One region of the Rahnella sp. 2050 genome, then DNA from elsewhere that is predicted to be linked to it. Evidence: predicted binding sites of a transcription regulator. Region 1 holds the regulator's gene; each other region holds the start of a gene.

Evidence for each region. Region 1 encodes PurR, which represses purine synthesis genes. Its sites were predicted from a motif close to CANGCAAACGTTTGCNTG; they were not measured.
Region 2: a site for PurR is predicted at 3,567-3,584, ahead of ABIC79_RS07655 (NCS2 family permease). Genes of this name have one in related genera too.
Region 3: a site for PurR is predicted at 2,162-2,179, ahead of ypfJ (KPN_02809 family neutral zinc metallopeptidase). Genes of this name have one in related genera too.
Region 4: a site for PurR is predicted at 1,396-1,413, ahead of purE (5-(carboxyamino)imidazole ribonucleotide mutase). Genes of this name have one in related genera too.

The regions. Positions count from the first base shown of each region.
Region 1 covers NZ_JBEPKE010000006.1:191,097-196,596, forward strand. Annotated here, with positions in the region: gene punC (purine nucleoside transporter PunC) at 178-1,389, opposite strand; gene punR (DNA-binding transcriptional activator PunR) at 1,526-2,431, shown strand; gene purR (HTH-type transcriptional repressor PurR) at 2,468-3,493, opposite strand; gene cydH (cytochrome bd-I oxidase subunit CydH) at 3,827-3,916, shown strand; gene ABIC79_RS20645 (C40 family peptidase) at 4,082-4,981, opposite strand; gene ABIC79_RS20650 (hypothetical protein) at 5,335-5,463, shown strand; gene ABIC79_RS20655 (Grx4 family monothiol glutaredoxin) at 5,444-5,500, shown strand, end outside.
Region 2 covers NZ_JBEPKE010000002.1:85,630-91,129, forward strand. Annotated here, with positions in the region: gene ABIC79_RS07640 (methyl-accepting chemotaxis protein) at 1-249, shown strand, start outside; gene ABIC79_RS07645 (putative bifunctional diguanylate cyclase/phosphodiesterase) at 260-2,353, opposite strand; gene ABIC79_RS07650 (glutathione S-transferase family protein) at 2,622-3,290, shown strand; gene ABIC79_RS07655 (NCS2 family permease) at 3,700-5,067, shown strand; gene ABIC79_RS07660 (Na+/H+ antiporter) at 5,336-5,500, shown strand, end outside.
Region 3 covers NZ_JBEPKE010000002.1:994,144-999,643, forward strand. Annotated here, with positions in the region: gene dapA (4-hydroxy-tetrahydrodipicolinate synthase) at 1-269, shown strand, start outside; gene bamC (outer membrane protein assembly factor BamC) at 286-1,365, shown strand; gene purC (phosphoribosylaminoimidazolesuccinocarboxamide synthase) at 1,422-2,135, shown strand; gene ypfJ (KPN_02809 family neutral zinc metallopeptidase) at 2,355-3,227, shown strand; gene ABIC79_RS11860 (DUF441 domain-containing protein) at 3,342-3,794, shown strand; gene ABIC79_RS11865 (tRNA(Met) cytidine acetyltransferase TmcA) at 3,796-5,500, shown strand, end outside.
Region 4 covers NZ_JBEPKE010000002.1:963,675-969,174, reverse strand. Annotated here, with positions in the region: gene lpxH (UDP-2,3-diacylglucosamine diphosphatase) at 1-557, shown strand, start outside; gene ABIC79_RS11730 (MiaE family protein) at 669-1,301, opposite strand; gene purE (5-(carboxyamino)imidazole ribonucleotide mutase) at 1,482-1,991, shown strand; gene purK (5-(carboxyamino)imidazole ribonucleotide synthase) at 1,988-3,052, shown strand; gene ybbP (putative ABC transporter permease subunit YbbP) at 3,198-5,500, opposite strand, start outside.

The DNA.
Region 1 (5,500 bases):
AAAAAATAAGTGTGACACTGTCCGCGCGTCTGGCTTAAGTATGTGATAAAAGTTTTGTAAAAGTGCTATTTTATTTGGTTTTGTTGAGTATAGGCTCGCTGGCAGGCATTCTCAATAGTTAATCGTGATGAATGAAAATGCCCGTTAAGTGACTGTTACATCAGGGTATTATCACTATTAATTAGCATGCCTTGTCTGAGCTTCCTGCTCTGATTCCTGTCCATTGTCTTGCGGGCTTTCATGCTGCAAAGAGAGCCAGCGGCCCAAAACTACCAACAATAGTGTAGACAGCATGATCGTGACTGTCGCCATGAGCGGATGCACAATAAATGCGGAAACCAGCAAGCTGGCAAGGAAGCACAGCCCGAGCTGCAGCGTATTTTGCAATGCTGCCGCCTTGCCTGTATTAGCAGGAAACGGCATTAATGCATTTGCGACAACAATTGGGTAGGTTGCACCATTCACCAAAGCCATCAGACAGAAAGGGATCAGCAGGCTAATCAGCCCGGCATCCGTGAACATGGCAACACAGAACAAAGTCACCATACTGACGCCGTAACCCGCCAGTAACCATGGCAGAATTTTATTACCGTCCAGCTTGCTGATCACAACACGGCAACCAAAACCACCAAGCAGGAAAGCAATAGTCTGCGGGACATAGCTCAGCCCGATGGCACCGGGTGAATAACCCATGTCGCTCAGGATAAACGGTGAACCCGTTAACCACGCAAAGAATCCGGCTGAACAGGCGGCATAAATCATGACATTCCCGCTGTAAACAGGCGATTTCAGTAACGTCGCAAACCCTGTTTTATCAGCCTTCGCTTGTTTTGCCGGTTTATTCTCACGCAGAGTCAGCGTCGTCAGCACCAGGACGACGGCGACTGCGGTCAGCAGAGCAAAAATGGCTTCCCAGTCAAAATGATTGAGTACCCACGCACCAAGTAATGGTGCCAGTGCCGGAGAAAGAGCCACTAACGGCATAATGCTGGCGAAGGTTTTTTTCGCCACATCGGCAGAGAAACGGTCAACAACGATTGCCTGCCAGGTGACTGCGGCGGCACAAACGCCCATCGCCTGTAAGAAGCGCAGGGCCAGAAGGGCGCGTACATTCTCAACCCAGATAACGCCCAGACAACCGACCGCAAACAGTGTCAGACCAAGAAGCAATACCGGTTTACGGCCGATCCTGTCTGACAACGGCCCCCATAACAACTGACCGAGAGCAAATCCGCCGAGAAAAATGCTCAGACTTGCGCTGATCATCCCGGGGCTGGTCATCAGACTGGTTTGCATGGCGCTGAACGCAGGCAGATACATATCAGTGGCTAAAAAGCCCAGCATGCTCAGTCCCGCGAGATAGAGCATAAATCCAAAGGAGGGTTTCATTATCGTCTCATTAATTTATTTATTGCAGATGATGTGATGCAGATTACATACCGGAGGCGGAGTTTAACGCTTTGATAACAGGCTTGTGAAACGCTAATATTTGCACTCTGCTATCAAAAATATTGAAGGCTGAATTATGTGGTCAGAATACGCCCTTGAAGTGGTAGATGCCGTGGCAAGAACAGGTAGTTTTAGTGCGGCAGCGCAAGATTTGCACCGCGTACCTTCTGCTATCAGCTATACCGTCCGTCAGCTTGAGCAGTGGCTGGCCGTGCCGTTGTTTGAACGTCGCCATCGTGACGTGGTACTGACGCCTGCGGGAAAGGTTTTTGTCGATGAAGCGCGGATTCTGACAAAAAAAATGATAGCCACGCGCCGGCAGTGTCAGCAGGTGGCGAACGGCTGGCGCGGCGAATTACGTGTGGCGGTTGACCGGATTGTAAAACCCGCACGGACACGGCGTCTGGTGCTCGATTTCTACCGCCATTTTGCGGACACCGAACTCATTATTCACTCAGAAGTGTTTAATGGTGTCTGGGATGCGCTGGTTGACGGGCGGGCAGACGTGGCGATCGGTGCTACACGCGCGATACCGGTTGGCGGGGGCTTCAGTTTTCGTGACATGGGATTTATGGACTGGCATTGCGTCGTCAGCCCGCAACATCCGCTGGCTCAGTTATCCGGCGCGCTGAATGATGATGAGTTGCGGCCTTATCCTGCACTCTGTCTGGAAGACACCTCCCGGACATTGCCTAAGCGGGATACATGGACGCTTGATAACCAGCGGCGGCTGGTCGTGCCAGACTGGACCTGTGCGCTGGAATGCCTGACCGAAGGCTTATGCGTGGGTATGATGCCGGTTCATCGCGTCACGCCGTGGATAGAACAGAAAAAGTTGCAGGTGCTGACGCTGGAAAATACGTTTCCCGACAGCCCGTGTTGCCTGACGTGGGATCAAAGCAATCCGTCACCCTCGCTGGCCTGGTTGCTGGAATATATGGGCGATACAGAAACCATGAATCAGGAATGGCTGCGTGATTAGAAAAAAACGCCTGCATCTGCAGGCGTTCGATATCTGTTAACGGCGGTAATCGCGGTACGGACCATCGGCTACGGAACGGCGTTCGACCAGTTTCGGATGCACCTCAATGGTCTGAGACTCTTCACGCTTACTGACAATTCTGTCCAGCAACATGGTAAAGGCCATTTCACCCAGACGTTCTTTCGGCTGATGCACGGTTGTCAGCGCGGGGGAGAAGTAACGGGCGTTACGCACATTGTCGTAACCGATTACGGAAATATCCTGAGGGACGCGCAGGCCCAGTTCGTCTGCGGCACAGATTGCGCCCATTGCCATCACATCGCCGCCACAAAATACGGCAGTCGGGCGGTGCTTCTGCATCAGAATTTTATGCATCGCCTGATAGCCCGATTCCGGCTCGAAATCGCCCTGAACCACCCATTCGTCACGCAGCGGAATATTGGCTTCAGTCAGTGCTTTCACAAAACCCTGGAAGCGGCCACCGCCGGTATTACGTGCCAGTTGGCCCGGGATCACCCCAATATCACGATGACCGCGTTCAATCAGATAACGCCCGGCCATGTAACCCCCTTCGAAAGCATTATCAATAATGCTGTCGGTGAAGTTCTTACGCGCTTCGCCCCAGTCCATGACCACCATTGGGATCGAACGGTGCTCCTCGAGCATATTGAGCAACTCATCAGGATATTCCGCGCACATCACCAGCAAGCCATCGACGCGTTTTTGCGCCAGCATTTGCAGGTAGGCTTGTTGTTTTTCCAGATTATTATGCGAGTTACACAAAATCAGCGTATAGCCTTTGGAGAAGCAGCTGTTTTCTACGGCTTCAATCACTTCGGCAAAATAGGGCGCTTCGCTGGAGGTGGCAAGCAGACCGATCGTTTTGGTGTTATTGACCTTCAGACTGCGGGCTACAGCACTCGGCGAGTAATGTAACTCTTTGATTGCAAGGAGAACCGCTTCTTTGGTTTCTTCGGCGACGAAACGTGTTTTATTGATGACGTGCGACACGGTTGTAGTGGAAACGCCAGCGCGCTTTGCGACATCTTTAATCGTTGCCATGTAAACAATGACTCCTGAACTCACGTGTTTCAGCACGTTAGCATTATGTTAATCGTTTGCTTGCGTGGATCTCACTGCTGGCTTCTAAAAGGGCAGTGAAATCGTTGGGTGGATTCTTCAGAATGAGGCGTGAAATGCTCTCGGGTGAAATCAACCGGCACACAGGCGTGTTAACCGACAATTTTCTCTTATAATGCAGGAAAGTGGAAGTAAAATTCTCAGGGATACATTGTCATTCAGCACAAGATTTTAAATGTTAATTATGCGAAAATGCGTTGGCACACAATTAGTGTGGCTTAAAAAATGCCACAATTTGATCCGAAAGGGGGTTTGATGGACAGCAACCTGAAATTATCGTTGATCACCACGGTATGCGCTTTGCTTATGATTATCGCTTTCAGCTTCACTGCGGTGATGAACTGATTCAGTAAGTGAACCGCCATAAAAAAGGGCGATTCCTGTTACAGGAATCGCCCTTTTCAATTTTACGCAGTGGCCGTTACCGCCGATACTCTTCCCTGCAGAAACTCTTCGTTAAATGCTATTCAATGGCTGATTAGCGAAACTTCAGACTTAACGAATTGTTTATTATCGGATCGTTTTCGGCGTCATTACCCGGCGTGCACCCACATAATGATCTTGCCAGTAATCGTCGCCGAGAGAGGTGATTTTAATGTCTTCGCCCGTTCTTGGAGACTGAATAAACTTGCCGTTCCCCACGTAAACACCAACATGGTCTGCTGCGCCGCGGTTATTGATTCTGAAGAACACCAGATCACCGCTTTCAAGTTCGCCGCGTTTAACCGGAGCCGCATCGCGCAGGTGATACATTTCATTCGCTGTGCGTGGCATTTTAATACGGATCAAATCTTTGTAGGCGTAATAGACTAAGCCGCTGCAATCAAAACCGGTATTCGGCGAGGTTCCGCCCCAGCGATACGGTTTTCCTACCTGATGCATCAGTTTGGTCATCGCCGTTTGCTGGGCATGCTGATAGCGTTTTTTATGCGTTGCACTTAGCGTAATCGGTTTGCTGTCTTCTTCGGGCTTTTTACCTTTACGGTGCCGGCCATACGCTTCTTTTTTACTGACCCTTTCCGTGCTGTTTTTCGCGAGTGAACGGGTTTTGGCGTGTTTCACTGTTTTGCTTTCGGCCCGCGTGGTCTTCAGTGTCTTTTCTTTTTTACTTTCGGCCCGGGTCGTTTTGACACTTTTCTCCGTCGTGGTCTTTCGTTTAGCCAGTTCGGTACTTTTAACTTTCTTCTTCGAATTCTTGTCCTGAATTTTTTGTTCTGTCACTGGCGCGATTTTAGTTTTTTTACTGGTTTTCGCGGCCACCGTTTTTCGCTTTCGCCGTTCTTCAGGTGCAGCCTGATTAACATGGCTTTTACGCTGATCGGCAGAAACACGTGTCTGCGGCGATGCATGTGCCATATTCAGAAATAGCTGGGTAAAGAGCAGCACAAAAAGCGTGAACAGTAAGCGCATAGCTTCGTTACCATGAGTGGTAGGTTAAACATCAGGGATGTCAGAGTATTGCCTAAAAGAACCTGACAAAAAAGCACGAATTGACTCGATTCTAGATCATATTGTGAGAAAAAGTTAATGGCTTTTTTTATGTCGAAATAACCGCCATTTTTAGTCAAAAAAATAACCACTTTTCATGGTGTTAATATTTAAGTTAAAGAATGGAATTTTGCAAATCTGGCGTTATCGGTGAACGCCAAAAATGTTATTCTCAATGAATGTTTAAAGATGTGAGCCTGAGCGCACACATTAAAGATTGTTAAACAAAATGCCAGTATTGAGAAAGACCCCACAAAAAATGGCGTTTTTATCTGATGGCTGCCATCGTTACAATAGAAGGTATTGTGATTGCGCACCGTCTCTTTATGCTGCGCGTGAAGAGTAATGATCGTGACAGCCTGTACCGGCTTGAGGAAGCAAGAAATGACCACTCCAACAATTGAAAAAATTCAGAAGCAAGTTTCTGAAAACCCGATTCTG
Region 2 (5,500 bases), on a different contig from region 1:
AGTAAAGCCATGAATGAGATTGTCAGCTCGGTGAATAAGGTGGCTGAAATTGTCAGAGAAATCTCGACAGCAAGTTCTGAGCAGCACACCGGTATTCACGAAGTGGGGATTGCCGTTGACCAGATGGACAGGGTGACGCAGCAGAACGCCGCGCTGGTGGAACAGGCAGCGGCAGCGGCGCAATCCCTGACGGAACAAAGCGTTGAGCTACGCAACGCCGTGCGGTTTTTCCGCACGGCGACAGCCTGAGCCGGGGGCGTCAGGCTTTATCTGTGAGGGTTATCTGCGACTCCCAGTCCGTATCGGGGTGTTGGGCAATCTGCTGTGGCGTCATCGGACGCCCCAGAAGATAACCCTGTAAGGTGTCGCAGCCCAGTTGCGTCAGAAATTCCTGCTGTTGGATCGTTTCAACGCCTTCGGCCACCACTTTCAGGTTCAGCGTCTGGCCGAGGGCAATGATCGCAGAAACGATACTGGCGTCTTCGCTACCGGCAATCAGGTCATTAATAAATGCACCGTCGATTTTCAGCTCACTGGCCGGCAGACGTTTCAGATAGAGCAGGCTGGAATAGCCGGTACCGAAATCATCAATGGAGGCTTTTACGCCGTACTGTGTCAGGCGCTCCAGAATTTCCACGCTGGCATCCGGGTTACGCATCGCGGTGGTTTCTGTCACTTCCAGCGTCAGCATTTCAGGCGGGATCTGATGGCGTTCAATGGTTTCAATCACCATTTCGACCAGATTCGCCTGCTCAAATTGCAGCGTGGAAAGATTCACCGCTACCGTCCATTGCGTATGACCGGCCAGATGCCATTCCCGCAACTGGCGACAGGCTTCATTGAGCACCCATTCGCCAATCGGGATAATCAGTCCGGTTTTTTCCGCCAGCGGCAAAAACACATCCGGGCTGAGGAGGTTACCGTCGCGCTCCCAGCGCAGCAGCGCTTCGAAGCCACTCACCGGCCCGTAAGGCGCAATAAATTTCGGCTGATAGTGCAAACGCAGCTCATGGTGTGCAACCGCCAGACGCAAATCATTGAGCATTTGCAACTGGTTCTGGGCGTTGGCATTCATCGACGGCTGGAAGAAACTGTGGCCGTTACGGCCGGAATTTTTGGTGTGATACATCGCGGCGTCAGCATTGAGCATCAGCTCGCGTTCATTCTCGCCATCGCCCGGATACACCGCGATCCCCACGCTGGCAGAGACCAGCAGTTCGTAGCGGGAAACGTAAAACGGACGCGCAATCAGATGCACCAGTTTATCGGCCAGTTGCGAGGCATCGGTGGGTTCGGTGATCTCAACCAGCAGTACAAACTCATCGCCGCCGAGCCGCGCCAGCGTATCTGTCGCCCTCAGCTGCGATTGCAGGCGTTCGGTGACTGAAATTAACAGCTGATCGCCGATGTGATGGCCGAAGGCATCGTTAACGGCTTTGAATCCGTCGAGATCGAAAAACAGCACCGCAAACTGTGATTCGCCACGTGACGCTTTCTGAAACGCCTGACTCAGGCGGTCTTCCAGCAACAGACGATTTGGCAAATGGGTCAGATTGTCGTGCAGCGCCAGTTGGGTCAGCTCGCGGTTCGCCTGTGCCAGCGAAGATGCCAGAATCGAGGTGCGTGCCTGCATCCGGCCATCAAGAATAGAAATGATCAGGGTGATCGCCAGAATCGCCAGCGTGACCACAATCACCAGCAGTGCCAGCCAGTTATTGTCTACGCCGCTGAACGCCGCCATACTGTGGCTGTCCATCGGGAATTGTGCCGCAGCCATGCCGATGTAATGCATACCGACAATAGCAGCGCCCATTACCACCGCAGCGCTGATGCGCAGCAGACGGACATTGGGTGACTGATGACGCAGATTGAACGCCATCCACAGCGCCGCGCCGGAGGCGACAATCGCCACTCCCACGGATAACGCGACCCAACGGTAATCGTAGACAATGGGCGGCATCATCTGCATCGCCGCCATACCCGTGTAATGCATCGCGGCAATACCGCCGCCCATCAGCAAGGCACCGGCAAGTAACCGCCCGGTGGGTAACTCCTCAAGGCATACCAGCCACAGCGCAAAAGCTGAGGAAATGATGGCAATCAGCATAGAAAGCAGGGTAATTAAAGGGTCGTAACCCATTGGCATCGAAGCATTAAAGGCCAGCATGCCGATAAAATGCATCGACCAGATGCCGATACCCATTGCAATGGCGCCACCTGTTAACCAAAGTCGGGAAGCCTTTCCCTCTGTGGTGGCAACCCGGCCTGCCATATCAAGCGCGGTATAAGAGGCAAGCATTGCAACAATGAACGAAAACATCACAAGCACATTGTTGTAATTACTGGAAAACATGTGAGGCTCCACCAACAGAGAGTCGAAAGCGACGGGTTAATTTGTTATCCGGCGATAATGGCATTAAGCCTTATTAAAGGCGAACGAAGTTGCGATAATTTTTTTGGCATAATTAAGATTAATCCGTAAGTGATTTTAATCAAATAAAAAGATTTTTGATAAATTAACCCTGAAGAAAGTCAGGGTTAATAAAGCGAATCTGATACGCGCTTTGAAAGTGTTGTCTATAGTTAACAAATAATTAATTGAAAAAGGACAGAAGACTTTTATGCTAACTGTGCATCATTTGGATAATTCCCGTTCACAGCGAATCTTATGGATGCTCGAAGAATTGGGCGTCCCTTACGAAATCAAATGTTATCAGCGGGATAAAGGAACCATGCTGGCGCCGCCATCGCTGAAAAAAGTCCATCCTCTGGGCAAGTCGCCGGTGCTGGAAGACAACGGGCTGATCCTTGCGGAATCTGGCGCCATCATTGAATACCTGCAGGAAGTGTACGATGAGGCGGGCACGCTGAAACCCACGGCGTTTGCTGAGCATCAGCAGTATCGTTACTGGATGCACTACGCTGAAGGTTCTCTGATGCCTTTGCTGGTGATGAAGCTGATTTTTAGCCGTCTGGGTAAACCGCCGATGCCGTGGCTCATCCGTCCGATTGCCGGCGCCATAGGACAGGGCGTGCAGAAGAATTATCTGGATAAGCAGATTTATACGCATATGGATTATCTGGAACAGCATCTGAGTACACATCCTTATTTCGCCGGTCAACAGTTCAGCGCGGCAGATATTCAGATGAGTTTCCCGATAGAGGCGATCAATGCCCGCGCCGGACTGGGAAAATATCCTCTGCTGAAGGCCTGGTTATCGAATGTCACAGCGCGTCCGGCATATCAGAAAGTGCTGGAAAACGGCGGTTCGTTTAATATTTTGCGTTAATTTCTTATCCATTTTTTATATTTTAAGGCGTTCATTGCGGGCGGAGTTTTACGTAATAAACGTCTTATAAAAGATAAACCACAATAAATACCCTGTTATTTATTTCCCTTCTTTCCCCTCCTTGTTTGTCTCTTTTTCTGCCGCCGGATAAATTTCCACCACAACCGCGTTTTTATTGACCAGACAACGGTAAATTGTTGTCATTCACGGTTGATGTACGGCGGTTAAAGGCAGGATAATCGTTTGCGTAATTTTTTGTCCTGCCACACGCGATGCGAGTTAAACGTTTGCCTTGCCGTTCTGACGCCATTTTCGGCGATTTCAGGCGACAAATAAGGAAGTGAACGTGCAGAAACGGTTTCATAATGACCACGCCGGCTAATCAGTAAAGACATTCAGAGGATTTTCCATGTCGAGTCAACAACCTCAAGCTGGCCGCGCAGTTGCGCCAAAAGGCCCGCTTGATGCTTTTTTCAAAATCAGTGCGCGTGGCAGTAACGTCCGCCAGGAAGTTATCGCTGGCTTAACCACCTTTCTGGCGATGGTCTATTCGGTGATTGTCGTGCCCTCGATGCTCGGCAAAGCGGGCTTCTCGCCAACCGCAGTGTTTGTCGCGACCTGTCTGGTCGCCGGTTTCGGCTCCCTGCTGATGGGGCTGTGGGCGAATTTGCCGCTGGCGATTGGTTGCGCCATTTCTCTGACTGCTTTTACCGCGTTTAGTCTGGTTCTCGGCCAGCACATCAGCGTACCGGTGGCGCTCGGCGCGGTATTTCTGATGGGTGTGTTGTTCACCATTATCTCGGTGACCGGCATCCGTTCGTGGATTTTGCGCAATCTGCCAACCGGCGTTGCGCACGGTACCGGTATTGGTATCGGCCTGTTCCTGTTACTGATCGCCGCCAGTGGCGTCGGTCTGGTGGTGAAAAACCCGCTGGACGGCTTACCGGTGGCACTCGGCGCATTTACCTCATTCCCGGTCGTGATGACGTTGCTTGGTCTGGCGGTGATTTTTGGCCTGGAGAAACTGCGCGTTCCGGGCGGCATCTTGCTGGTGATTATCGCGATTTCCATTATCGGCCTGATCTTCGATCCAACAGTGAAATATCAGGGTTTATTCGCCATGCCTTCTCTGGCGGGGGCTGACGGTAAATCGGTGATTTTCGATCTCGATATTCTGGGTGCACTGAAAGCTGCGGTATTGCCCAGCGTGCTGGCACTGGTGATGACAGCGGTGTTTGATGCCACCGGCACCATCCGCGCTGTCGCCGGACAGGCAAACTTACTGGATGAAAACGGCCAGATCATCAGCGGCGGTAAAGCCCTGACGGCTGACTCCGTGAGCAGTATTTTCGCCTCCCTGGTTGGCGCATCTCCGGCAGCGGTTTATATCGAATCGGCAGCCGGTACGGCGGCGGGCGGCAAAACCGGTCTGACGGCTACCGTCGTCGGTGTGCTGTTCCTGCTGATGCTGTTCCTCTCTCCGCTGTCTTATCTGGTACCGGCTTACGCCACCGCACCCGCGCTGATGTACGTGGGTTTGCTGATGCTCAGCAATGTCACCAAACTGGATTTCAATGATTTCGTGGATGCGATGTCAGGGTTACTGTGCGCAGTATTTATCGTTCTGACCTGTAACATCGTCACCGGTATTATGCTCGGTTTCAGCGCACTGGTGATTGGACGCATCTTCTCCGGCGAATGGCGAAAACTGAACATCGGCACGGTGATTATCGCCGTAGCGTTAGTGGTGTTTTATGCGGGCGGATGGGCGATTTGATCTGTTTGCTCCCTCCCCTGCGAAGGGGAGGGTTGGGGTGGGGTATTAATGACGAATCAGTAGGTTGAAGTGTGCTTTGGCATGAGTTTTGTCATTAAAACCCCCTCCCGTCCTCCCCCTTCGCAGGGGGAGGAGCAAACCCTCTCTGATGTAACCGCACGCACTGATTTAAATCACATCCCCTTTTGATCTACTATTCCTTAGTTCGCTCCGGACTCACTCACCTGCGTCTGGCTGAAATTCATAAAAACAAGAGTCTAAGGAAAGCATGGAAATCTTCTTTACCATTCTGATTTTGATTCTGGTGGTGTCGCTCTCCGGTGTCGTCACCAGAATGTTGCCGTTTCAGGTTCCTCTTCCATTAATGCAGATTGCCGTCGGTGCTTTGCTGGCGTGGCCCAATTTTGGCCTGCACGTGGACTTCGATCCGGAA
Region 3 (5,500 bases), on a different contig from region 1:
CCGTCACGGCTAACGTAGCTGCCCGTGAAATGGCCCAACTTTGTGAGCTGGCAGCGCTTGGCAACTTTGCCGAAGCGCGTCGCCTGAATCAGCGCCTGATGCCTTTGCATCAGAATTTGTTTGTAGAAGCAAACCCAATCCCGGTGAAATGGGCCTGTAAGGCACTGGGTTTGATGGCAACCGATACGATGCGTCTGCCTATGACGCCGTTAACAGATGCTGCCCGTCCGGTCGTGGAAGAAGCATTAAAAAGCGCCGGTTTGCTGTAACTCTTAGGAAGATTTGATGGCCTCTTTATTTGACAAGAACAGTTTCCAGATGACCCGATTGCAGAAAACGGCCGTAGCAAAAGTGGTCGGGGTTTCCCTGATCATGCTGCTGGCCGCCTGTTCAAGCGATCAACGTTACAAACGCCAGGTAAGTGGCGATGAAGCCTACCTGGATGCGTCAGGTCTGCATGAGCTGAAAGCGCCGGTCGGGATGATTCTTCCCGTGCAGAACGGAACGTATGAAGTTCAGGCAGGATCGATGCAGGGCGCCGTGGGCAAACAGCTCGACATCCGTCCACCATCCCAGCCACTGGCGCTGCTGAGCGGTTCCCAGACGCAATTCTCTGGCAACAGCAGCACCGTGTTGCTGGAAAATACCGCGCAGAATCGTGATCTGTGGAATAACGTCGTGAAAGCGGTTGAGCAAAATAATTTCAAAATTGCCAACCGTGATGATGCTAACCAGACACTGACCACCGATTTCGTTGACTGGAATCGTGCGGATGAAGACTTCCAGTATCAGGGGCGTTATCAGATCAGCGTGAAACAGCAGAGTTACCAGTTAGCGCTGACGGTGAAAACGCTTGAGCTGAAACAACAGGATAAACCTGTGACCTCTTCTGCTGAAATCCAGCGTTACAACAGCCAGATGATGAACGCCATCACGGCGAGCCTGGATAAAGTGCAGCAGGATACTCAGGCACGCCTCGACAACCGTCGTGTTGGTGAGATTGATGTTCAGAGCGGTGCAGATGATACCGGCCTGCCGGTGCTGATTGTTCGTGAGAGCTACGGTGTTGTGTGGGATCGCCTGCCAAATGCCCTGACAAAAGTCGGCATGAAAGTGACCGACAGCAGCCGTCCGCAAGGCACATTGTCTGTGACCTACAAACCGCTGAATGACGATGCGTGGCAGACACTGGGTGCGAAAGATCCGGGGCTGACTTCCGGTGATTACAAACTTCAGGTTGGCGACCTCGACAACCGTAGTAGTTTGCAGTTCCTTGATCCGAAAGGACATGCTCTCAGCCAGTCGCAGAACGATGCGATGGTGGCGGTCATGCAGGCCGCGTTTAGCCAGAGTAGCGCAAAATAATACCAAGGGGCTCCGGCCCCTTTTTACATCTGTTTTTTCCACTGGAGTAAGTAAAGATGCAAAAGTTAGCTGAGTTGTATCGCGGCAAGGCGAAAACCGTCTACACCACCGAAAACCCGGACCTTCTGGTACTGGAGTTCCGTAACGATACGTCAGCACTGGATGGTCAGCGTATTGAGCAGTTCGACCGTAAAGGCATGGTTAACAATAAATTTAACCATTTCATCATGGCTAAGCTGGAAGAAGCCGGTATTCCTACTCAAATGGAACGCCTGCTGTCTGACACCGAAGTGCTGGTGAAAAAACTGGATATGGTCCCGGTTGAATGCGTGATCCGTAACCGTGCTGCTGGTTCGCTGGTAAAACGTCTGGGCATTGAAGAAGGTCTGGAACTGAACCCACCGTTGTTCGATTTGTTCCTCAAAAATGACGCCATGCACGACCCGATGATCAACGAATCGTATTGCAAGACCTTTGGCTGGGTGAACGAAGAAAACCTCGCGCGCATGAAAGAGCTGAGCTACAAAGCCAACGACGTGCTGAGCAAACTGTTTGATGATGCCGGTCTGATCCTGGTCGACTTCAAACTGGAATTCGGTCTGTTCAACGGGGAAGTGGTGCTCGGTGATGAGTTCTCTCCAGACGGCAGCCGCCTGTGGGATAAAGAAACCCTGAACAAAATGGACAAAGACCGTTACCGCCAGAGCCTGGGTGGCCTGATCGAAGCTTACGAAGAAGTCGCTCACCGTATCGGTGTGAAACTGGACTAAGCTGCACGTTATTTTTTTAGCCAGACTACGCAATCGTTTACGCGGTATGCACTAAACGGGTGATGGCCTCCGTCACCCGTTCTCTTTCCTGCATTTAATTTTCTTGTTTTAACACTGATTCCTTTCATTTAATTCCTCCGCCACTAAACTTACGTCCTTTCGCAGATGGTATTAACTGCGTGTGCTGGCTAGTCTTAAAAAAACAGGTTGGAGGTATCTATGCGTTGGCAAGGGCGTCGCGAAAGCGACAATGTAGAAGACAGACGCGGACAGGGATCTAACGGCGGCGGTCTAGGCGGCGGAGGAATGCGCCTGCCGATCCGTGGCAAAAGCGGTATCGTGATCATCATCGTGGTGCTGGTTGCTGGTTATTACGGTATCGACCTCACTCCGCTGATTGACGGCGGTCAGTCCGGCGGCATGCAGCAAACACAGTCACAATCCATCAGCCCGAAAGATGACGAGCAGGCAAAATTCACCTCGGTGATCCTCGCTTCGACGGAAGACACCTGGAAAGAGATTTTCCAGCGGCAGGGCATGACTTATCGTGAACCCAAACTGGTGATGTATCGCGGCGCGACCCGCACCGGTTGTGGCACCGGCCAGTCAGTGATGGGGCCGTTCTATTGTCCGGCGGACAGCACGGTGTATATCGATCTGTCGTTCTATCAGGAATTGCAGAACAAACTCGGCGCGGGCGGTGATTTTGCGCAGGGCTATGTGGTGGCGCACGAAGTCGGCCACCATGTGCAGAATTTGCTGGGCACCGAACGCAAGGTTCGCGAGATGCAGCAGGGCGCGTCGCAGACTGTGGTAAATCAGTTGTCGGTGAAAATGGAATTACAGGCTGACTGTTACGCCGGTGTCTGGGGGCACGCGATGCAGCAGCAAAATGTTCTCGAAGAGGGCGATCTGAAAGAAGCGCTGGATGCCGCGCAGGCCATCGGCGATGACCGGTTGCAACAGCAAAGTCAGGGGCGCGTGGTGCCGGACAGCTTCACTCACGGTACTTCCCAGCAGCGTTATACCTGGTTCAAACGCGGCTTTGATACCGGTAATCCGGACCAGTGTAATACCTTTGCCAGCCGCTGATTAAGTGGCAGGAAGCGCTGGTCTGCTGCTAAAAACTGTTCAATAATCAATGACCGATCCAGAGAGGCTCCCCGGGCCTCTCTTTCATTTTCATGTTGAACCGCTGGGAATGCCATGGCTTTTCTCGATCCAACCCTATTGATCTTACTTGTTTTCGCCGGTCTGGGCATTATCAGCCACAACAGCGCCGTCACCATCGCAATGTTCTTCCTCCTCACGGTGCGTATTACGCCACTGAACAGTTTTTTTCCGTGGATAGAAAAATACGGCCTGACTATCGGCATTATTATTCTGACCATTGGCGTGATGGCGCCGATTGCCAGCGGAAAAATCAGCGCCAGCACCATGGTGCATTCTTTCCTCCACTGGAAATCTATTGTCGCCATTCTGGTGGGTGTGCTGGTGTCGTGGCTTGGCGGACGTGGCCTGACGCTGATGGGCACGCAGCCGCATCTGGTGGCTGGCCTGTTAGTCGGCACCGTGCTGGGCGTGGCGTTGTTTAAAGGCGTACCGGTCGGGCCGCTGATTGCTGCCGGTCTGTTATCGATGATTGTCGGGAAAACCTGACATGTCTGCGACGTTGCTACAGCAGCAGATGCAGCGGCTGGGTGTCCGGCGTTTGCTGGTGTTCAGTGGCGGGACGCAGTGGTGTGAACAACAGGCTGTCCTGTTCTCTGCCCAAAGTGCCGGTGACTGGCTGTGGCTGAGTGATTCACCGCCTGATGGCGTCACATCCTGCCCGCCTTCAGCGGCGCAGACGCTGCTCGGACAGGACATTTTTCACGGTGTGTTTGATGCGCGTTATGGCCTCAATACCGAGGCGCTGGCGGTATTTTCCGGCACATTGAAAGCCGGAAGCTGGCTGATTCTGCTAATACCGGAATGGAACGCCTGGCCTGACACGCCGGACGCGGACAGCCTGCGCTGGAGCGAACAACCGCAGGCGATCCCGACGCCGCGTTTCATCCGCCGTTTCCGGTCTTTACTCGAACAAGATCGCAACATTACGGTTTGCCAGCAGGATCAGCCTTTTGATATCCCCCCGCTGCCAGCAGCACCCGACTGGCTGCCACCCGACGGTCAGCCCACCGCTGAACAATCGCAGATTTTACAACAACTGATGCAGGCTCAGTCCGGCGTATGGGTGCTGACGGCTGCCCGTGGCCGTGGCAAATCGACGCTGGCGGGAATGCTTGCCAGACAGTGGCCGGGCACCTGTTGGGTAACCGCACCGGCGAAAGCCTCAGCCAGCCAGATTCTCAATCATCAAACAGAGTCTGCCCGCTTTATCGCGCCGGATGCGTTGCTTTCATTATGCCGCGAAGGCGCGGTAACGGACATTGACTGGCTGATTATCGACGAAGCGGCAGCAATTCCGACGCCGATGCTTTCGGAAATTATCGCGGCTTTTCCGCGTGTGTTACTGACCACTACGGTTCAGGGATACGAAGGCACCGGACGCGGGTTCTTACTTAAATTCTGTGCGTCCCTGCCGCGGTGGCATGACCTGCGTCTGAATTCCCCGATCCGCTGGTCATCATCCGACACGCTTGAGCCGTTTATCAGTCAGTTATTGTTGTTTGACGAGCATTTGCCTGTAGCAGAACAGACGGGCGGCACATCAGAAATTTTCTCCATTGATGCCGACGACTGGCTGAGTGAACCGGCGCTGTTAGAGGAATTCTACGGCCTGCTGACCAGCGCGCACTACCGCACGTCGCCGCTGGATCTGCGGCGTTTGCTGGATGCGCCGGGCATGACATTCAGCGCGTCACGACAGAAAAACACCCTGACCGGCGCGTTATGGCTGGTGGATGAAGGCGGGCTGAGTGCTGAACTGGCGCAGGAAGTCTGGGCGGGCAGGCGACGTCCGCGCGGCAATCTGGTGGCGCAGTCTCTCGCCGCGCACGCGGGTTTCCCCGAGGCTGCCGTTATGCGTTCACGGCGTGTCAGCCGGATTGCGGTACATCCCGCGTTTCGCCGTCAGGGTATTGCCCGTGATTTGTTAGCAGCGCAGAAACAGCAGGCGCAGCAGGCGGGGCTGGATTTTCTGTCCGTCAGTTTTGGTTACACCACGGCGCTGGCGGCATTGTGGCAACAGGCCGGATTCCGGCTGGTGCGCGTCAGTATGCAGAAAGAAGCCAGCAGCGGCTGTTATGCCGCAATGGCGATATTACCGCTGAGCGTGGCGGGGCAGGCACTGGCGGACAGAGCCGTGCATCAGCTTGACCGTGACTGGCGCTGGCTGGCGCCTCAGATGGATTTAACCCTGC
Region 4 (5,500 bases), on a different contig from region 1:
ACGCTGAAATCTCGGCGGCCCTAAATCAGTTACACCAGCAAGGTGTGCCCTGCTTCTTCATTCACGGCAACCGCGATTTTCTGCTCGGCAGACGTTTCGCCCGCGACAGCCTGATGACGTTGCTGCCGGAGAAAAAAGTGCTGGAACTGTATGGCCGCCGCGTCCTGATCCTGCACGGTGACACGCTGTGCACCGACGATGTCGCGTATCAGAACTTCCGCAAAAAAGTCCACAATCCGCTGATCCAGAAACTGTTCCTGATGCTGCCGCTGAAATGGCGACTGGGCATTGCTGCCAGAATGCGCGCCAACAGCAAGGCGTCGAATCAGGGCAAATCACTGGAAATTATGGATGTGAACCCGCAGGCGGTTGTCAGCGAAATGCAGATGGCAGGCGTGGAGTGGATGATTCACGGTCACACCCATCGTCCGGCAATTCACGATGTGCCGCTGGAAAATAAAACCGGCCACCGCGTGGTACTCGGCGCATGGCACGAAGAAGGCTCGATGGTGAAAGTCACCGCCGATAACGTGGAGCTGATCAGCTTCCCGTTTTGAGTCACCTCAAAGTTACCCAAAATAATTTGAGTTGCTGGAAGGCGACAAGCTCATGAATCCCTGGGAGCTTAGCTGACTAAGTGACCGGGGTGAATGAGCGCAGTCAACGCATCAGCAGCCCGAAGTATGAAGGGTAACGGGTACGCCTGAATGGAAGCGGAATTGTTCGTCCGGCGTGAGGATCAGTTCCGCTTCAATTCTGCCAAACTCCTCTACCCGCTCACTGATATCCGTTCCGGCATATTGCTCCGCCAGCGCCAGATAATCGGCAAAATGCCGTGATTCTGAACGCAGCAATGAGGTGTAAAAACGCGACAAGGTTTCGTCGAGATGCGGCGCAATTTTGGCAAAACGCTCACAGGATCGCGCTTCTATGTACGCCCCGATAATCAGCCGGTCGACCAGAATATTCAGATCATCGTGATGACGGGTATGTTTGATCATACCGCTGGCGTAGCGCGAGGGGGAAAGCTGGGTATAAGTAATATTGCGCTTTTGCATGATTTCCACCACTTGTTCGAAGTGATGAAGCTCTTCACGCGCCAGACGCGCCGCACAAAACAGCAGCTCGGTGCGATCCAGATATTTGGTCATCAGGCTCATCGCCGTGGCCGCCGCTTTCTTTTCACAGTTAGCGTGGTCGATCAGCATCACCGTCTGATTTTCCAGCGCCACATCCACCCACAGAGCGGGTGTTTCACAGTGAAGAAAATCATAAATCGGTGCCAGTAAAGCCTGCGTCATAAATCAGTTTCCAATGAAGTTTGTCATTAATATATTGGTTTGGATTATACAAATCTGCCGCCAACTTCTCATCAAAAATGCGCCGTTTTCCGGCGACGCAACCGTTTTCCTCCCTCACGGAGCGTGCTATCATTTGCGCCCTCGCAGTTTCTATTTCCGAATCACAGGAGCTTTACAGACATGTCATCCAACGTTACCCCGGCAAAAATCGCCATCGTTATGGGGTCTAAAAGTGACTGGGCGACCATGCAGTTCGCCGCCGACGTCCTCACAACGCTGAATATTCCTTTCCATGTCGATATCGTCTCCGCTCACCGTACGCCGGACAAATTGTTTACTTTCGCTGAGCAGGCTTCCGCTAACGGTTTTGATGTGATCATCGCGGGTGCCGGTGGCGCAGCGCATTTACCGGGCATGCTGGCGGCGAAAACGCTGGTGCCGGTGCTGGGCGTGCCGGTGCAAAGTGCTGCACTCAGTGGCATCGACAGTCTCTATTCCATTGTGCAAATGCCGCGTGGTATTCCGGTCGGTACGCTGGCGATTGGTAAAGCCGGTGCCGCAAACGCCGCATTGCTGGCGGCACAGATTCTGGCGCTGCACGATGCTGAGATTGCTAAAAACCTGGCCGCGTGGCGCACCGCACAAACTGACGAAGTGCTGAATAACCCCGACCCGCGGGAGGAAGCATGAAACCGGTTTGCGTACTCGGAAACGGCCAGTTAGGCCGAATGCTGCGTCAGGCCGGTGAACCGCTGGGCATCGCCGTCTATCCTGTCGGCCTTGATGCTGAACCGGAAGCCGTGCCGTATCAGCAAAGCGTGATCACCGCTGAAATCGAACGCTGGCCGGAAACGGCACTGACCCGCGAACTGGCGACGCACAATGCGTTCGTTAACCGCGACATTTTCCCGCGTCTGGCCGATCGCCTGACGCAAAAACAGTTGCTCGACCAGCTCGGTCTGGCGACTGCGCCGTGGCAATTGCTGGCCGATGCCGCCGAATGGCCGCAGGTATTCTCCCGGCTTGGCCAACTGGCGATTGTGAAACGTCGCGTCGGCGGGTACGACGGCCGGGGTCAGTGGCGTCTGCGTTCTGGTGAAGAAAATACCCTGCCGCAGGATTGCTATGGCGAATGCATCGTTGAGCAGGGTATCAACTTCTCCGGTGAAGTTTCGCTGGTGGGCGCGCGCGGTCACGATGGTAAAACCGTGTTTTATCCGCTGACCCATAACCTGCATCAGGACGGCATTCTGCGCACCAGTGTTGCGCTGCCGCAGCCGGACGTCACCCTGCAACAGCAGGCAGAAAACATGCTGTCAGCGATCATGAACGAACTGAATTATGTCGGCGTGATGGCAATGGAGTGTTTCGTGGTCAGCGAAGGTTTGCTGATCAATGAGCTGGCACCGCGTGTGCATAACAGCGGGCACTGGACACAGAACGGCGCCTCTTACAGTCAGTTTGAAATGCATCTGCGCGCCATCCTTGGTCTGCCGCTGCCGAAACCGGTGGTGAGCACACCGTCAGTGATGGTGAATCTGATTGGCACGGATGTGTCAGAAAAATGGCTGAGCCTGCCGCTGGTCAATCTGCACTGGTACGAGAAAGACGTGCGTCCGGGTCGTAAAGTCGGACACCTGAATCTCAACGACGCCAGCGCCAGCCTGCTGAAAGACAATCTCAACGCACTGGTCCCGATGCTGCCGGAAGAATACGCCAGCGGGATTGAATGGGCGATTGAAAAGCTTTGATTTGATCGGCTCCCTCCCCTGCGAAGGGGAGGGTTGGGGTGGGGTATTAAGGTCAAAATCTCATAGTTAAAGTGTGCTTTGACAAACAGTTAGCCATTAAAACCCCCTCCCTGCCTCCCCCTTCGCAGGGGGAGGAGTTTAGAAACTACGAGTCGTATTGCCGGAACAACGCCCGCCCCCGCAGCAACCGCACACCCAGCCAACCGCCGCAAACCGACAGCAGCACCGCGCTGACCACCGGTACCGCAATCCACATCAGATAATTCGGTTCCCATGGGAAATCGAAAACCTGGCGTTGCAGTAGCCACAATGCAGCTTCCGCGCCGATGGCGGCGGCGATCCCCGCCACCAGCCCGAGCACGGCAAATTCACACCACAATGTCCGGTGCAGCATTTTTTTGCTGGCACCCAGCGTGCGGTAAACAATCAGCTCCTGACGGCGCTGACGCATGCCAACCTGAATCTGCGCCAGCAGCAGCAATCCGCCGCACAGCATCACCAGGATCACCATCACTTCCAGCGCCCTGCTCACCTGCTGTAATACCTGGCCGACCTGACGCAGGATCGAGCCGATATCCAGCAAACTCAGCGTCGGGAACTGACGGTTAAGCTGCGTGATGGTGCTGACATCACCGTGATAACGGAAACTGGTCAGCCAGCTTTGCGGTTGTGCATCCAGCGCACCCGGCGGGAAGATGAAGTAGAAATTCGGCTTCAGGCTGTCCCAGTCCACTTTACGCAGGCTGGTGATTTTGGCGCTGAATTCCTGCGTATCACCGCTGAACGTGACGGTATCGCCCAGCTTCAGTCCCAGACGCCCCGCCAGCCCTTCATCTACCGACACTTCACCGGCTTTCGGCGGTCCGTTGCCTGCAACCAGCGGATTGTGATCCGGCAGTCCCTGCATCCAGGTCAGATTCAGTTCACGGTTGACCGCCTCTCCCCCTGCGTCATCCGGTTTGATGATATCAGTGGCAACTTTGTCGTTAATCTTCGTCAGACGTACCCGCACAATCGGGTAGAAGGTTTCCGGTTGCGCGTTATGCTGATGCAGGAAATCCGTCACCTGCGGGATTTGGTCTTTGGTGATATTAAGCAGGAAGTAATTCGGGCTGTCCGGCGGCAGTTGTTGCTCCCAGCGATCCAGTAAATCCCCGCGCATCACCAGCAGCAACGCCAGCAACATAAATGACATCGAGAATGCCGCCAGTTGGCTGAGCGTCACCCACGGCTGACGCAGCAGACGGTTGACCGCCAGACGCAGCGGTAACTGACGGAATGTCAGCTTGCGTAACAGCAGCAGCGCCCCCCAGCCAATCAGACCAAGCAGCAGCGAAAGTACCAGTACGCCCGCCAGCAATGACCAGAGCAGCGAACTGCCGCCCATCAGCGCCGCCAGCAAACCCACCACTACCACAACCATCACCGGCAGGAAATAACGCAGCGGCCAGACATTTGCCACCACATCATGGCGCAGCACCCGCAGTGGCTGGGTCGCAAGCAACTGGCGATACGGACGAATGCCGATCAACAGCGAGATCACCACCATCGCGCCCATCGACCACACCCACGGCCAGCCACCGGCAGGCGGTAATTCTGCAGGCAAAACCGGCGCCAGCACTTTCATCAGGATGGCTTCAAATGCCAGACCAACCACGCTGCCGCACAACCCCGCCAGCGCCAGCACCGCCAGCCACTGACCGATAATCAGTTTTTGCAGCGCCTTTTTCCCGGCACCCAGCGTTTTCAGGACCGCAACCAGATCATAACGGCTGCGGCAGTAATGCCCCATCGACACGGCAATCGCGGCGATTGACAGCATCAGGGTCAGCAGTGCCGACAGCGTGAGGAATTGCTGAGAGCGCTGTAATGATTTGCCCAGCGCCCCGTCGGAATCCTCCATCCCGCTCCAGCGTTGTTCAGGCTTAAGCAGCCCTTTTATCGCTTCGCCGTAACTTTGAATCGCTTGCGGCGAACCGGCAAACATATAGCGATAGGTCAGACGACTGCCCGGCTGAACAGCCCCGGTTTTCGGCACGTCTTCCAGATTCATGATCACCCGGGGCGCAGTCTGGAACGGGTTAAAGCCCGAATCCGGTTCCTGAACAATCACACCGGCAATTTTCAGCGTGGTATCTCCGACATCCAGATTGTCGCCGACTTTTACGTTCAGCAGTGCCAGCAGGCGCGGCGCGACCAGCACCGTTCCCGGTTCAGGTTTCAGTCCTGCCGGTTCGGTTTGTAACGCGCCATACAGCGGATATGCCAGATCGGTGGCTTTCACCGCCGCCAGTTGCGGCGTTTCGCCGGCAAACGTCATGGTCATAAAAGAGAGCTGACGGCTGACTTTCAGCCCCTGCGACTGTGCATCCTGCAACCAGGCTTCCGTAATCGGATGCGCGGAACGCAGGACGCGATCCCCGGCGATAAACTCACGGCTTTGCTGAC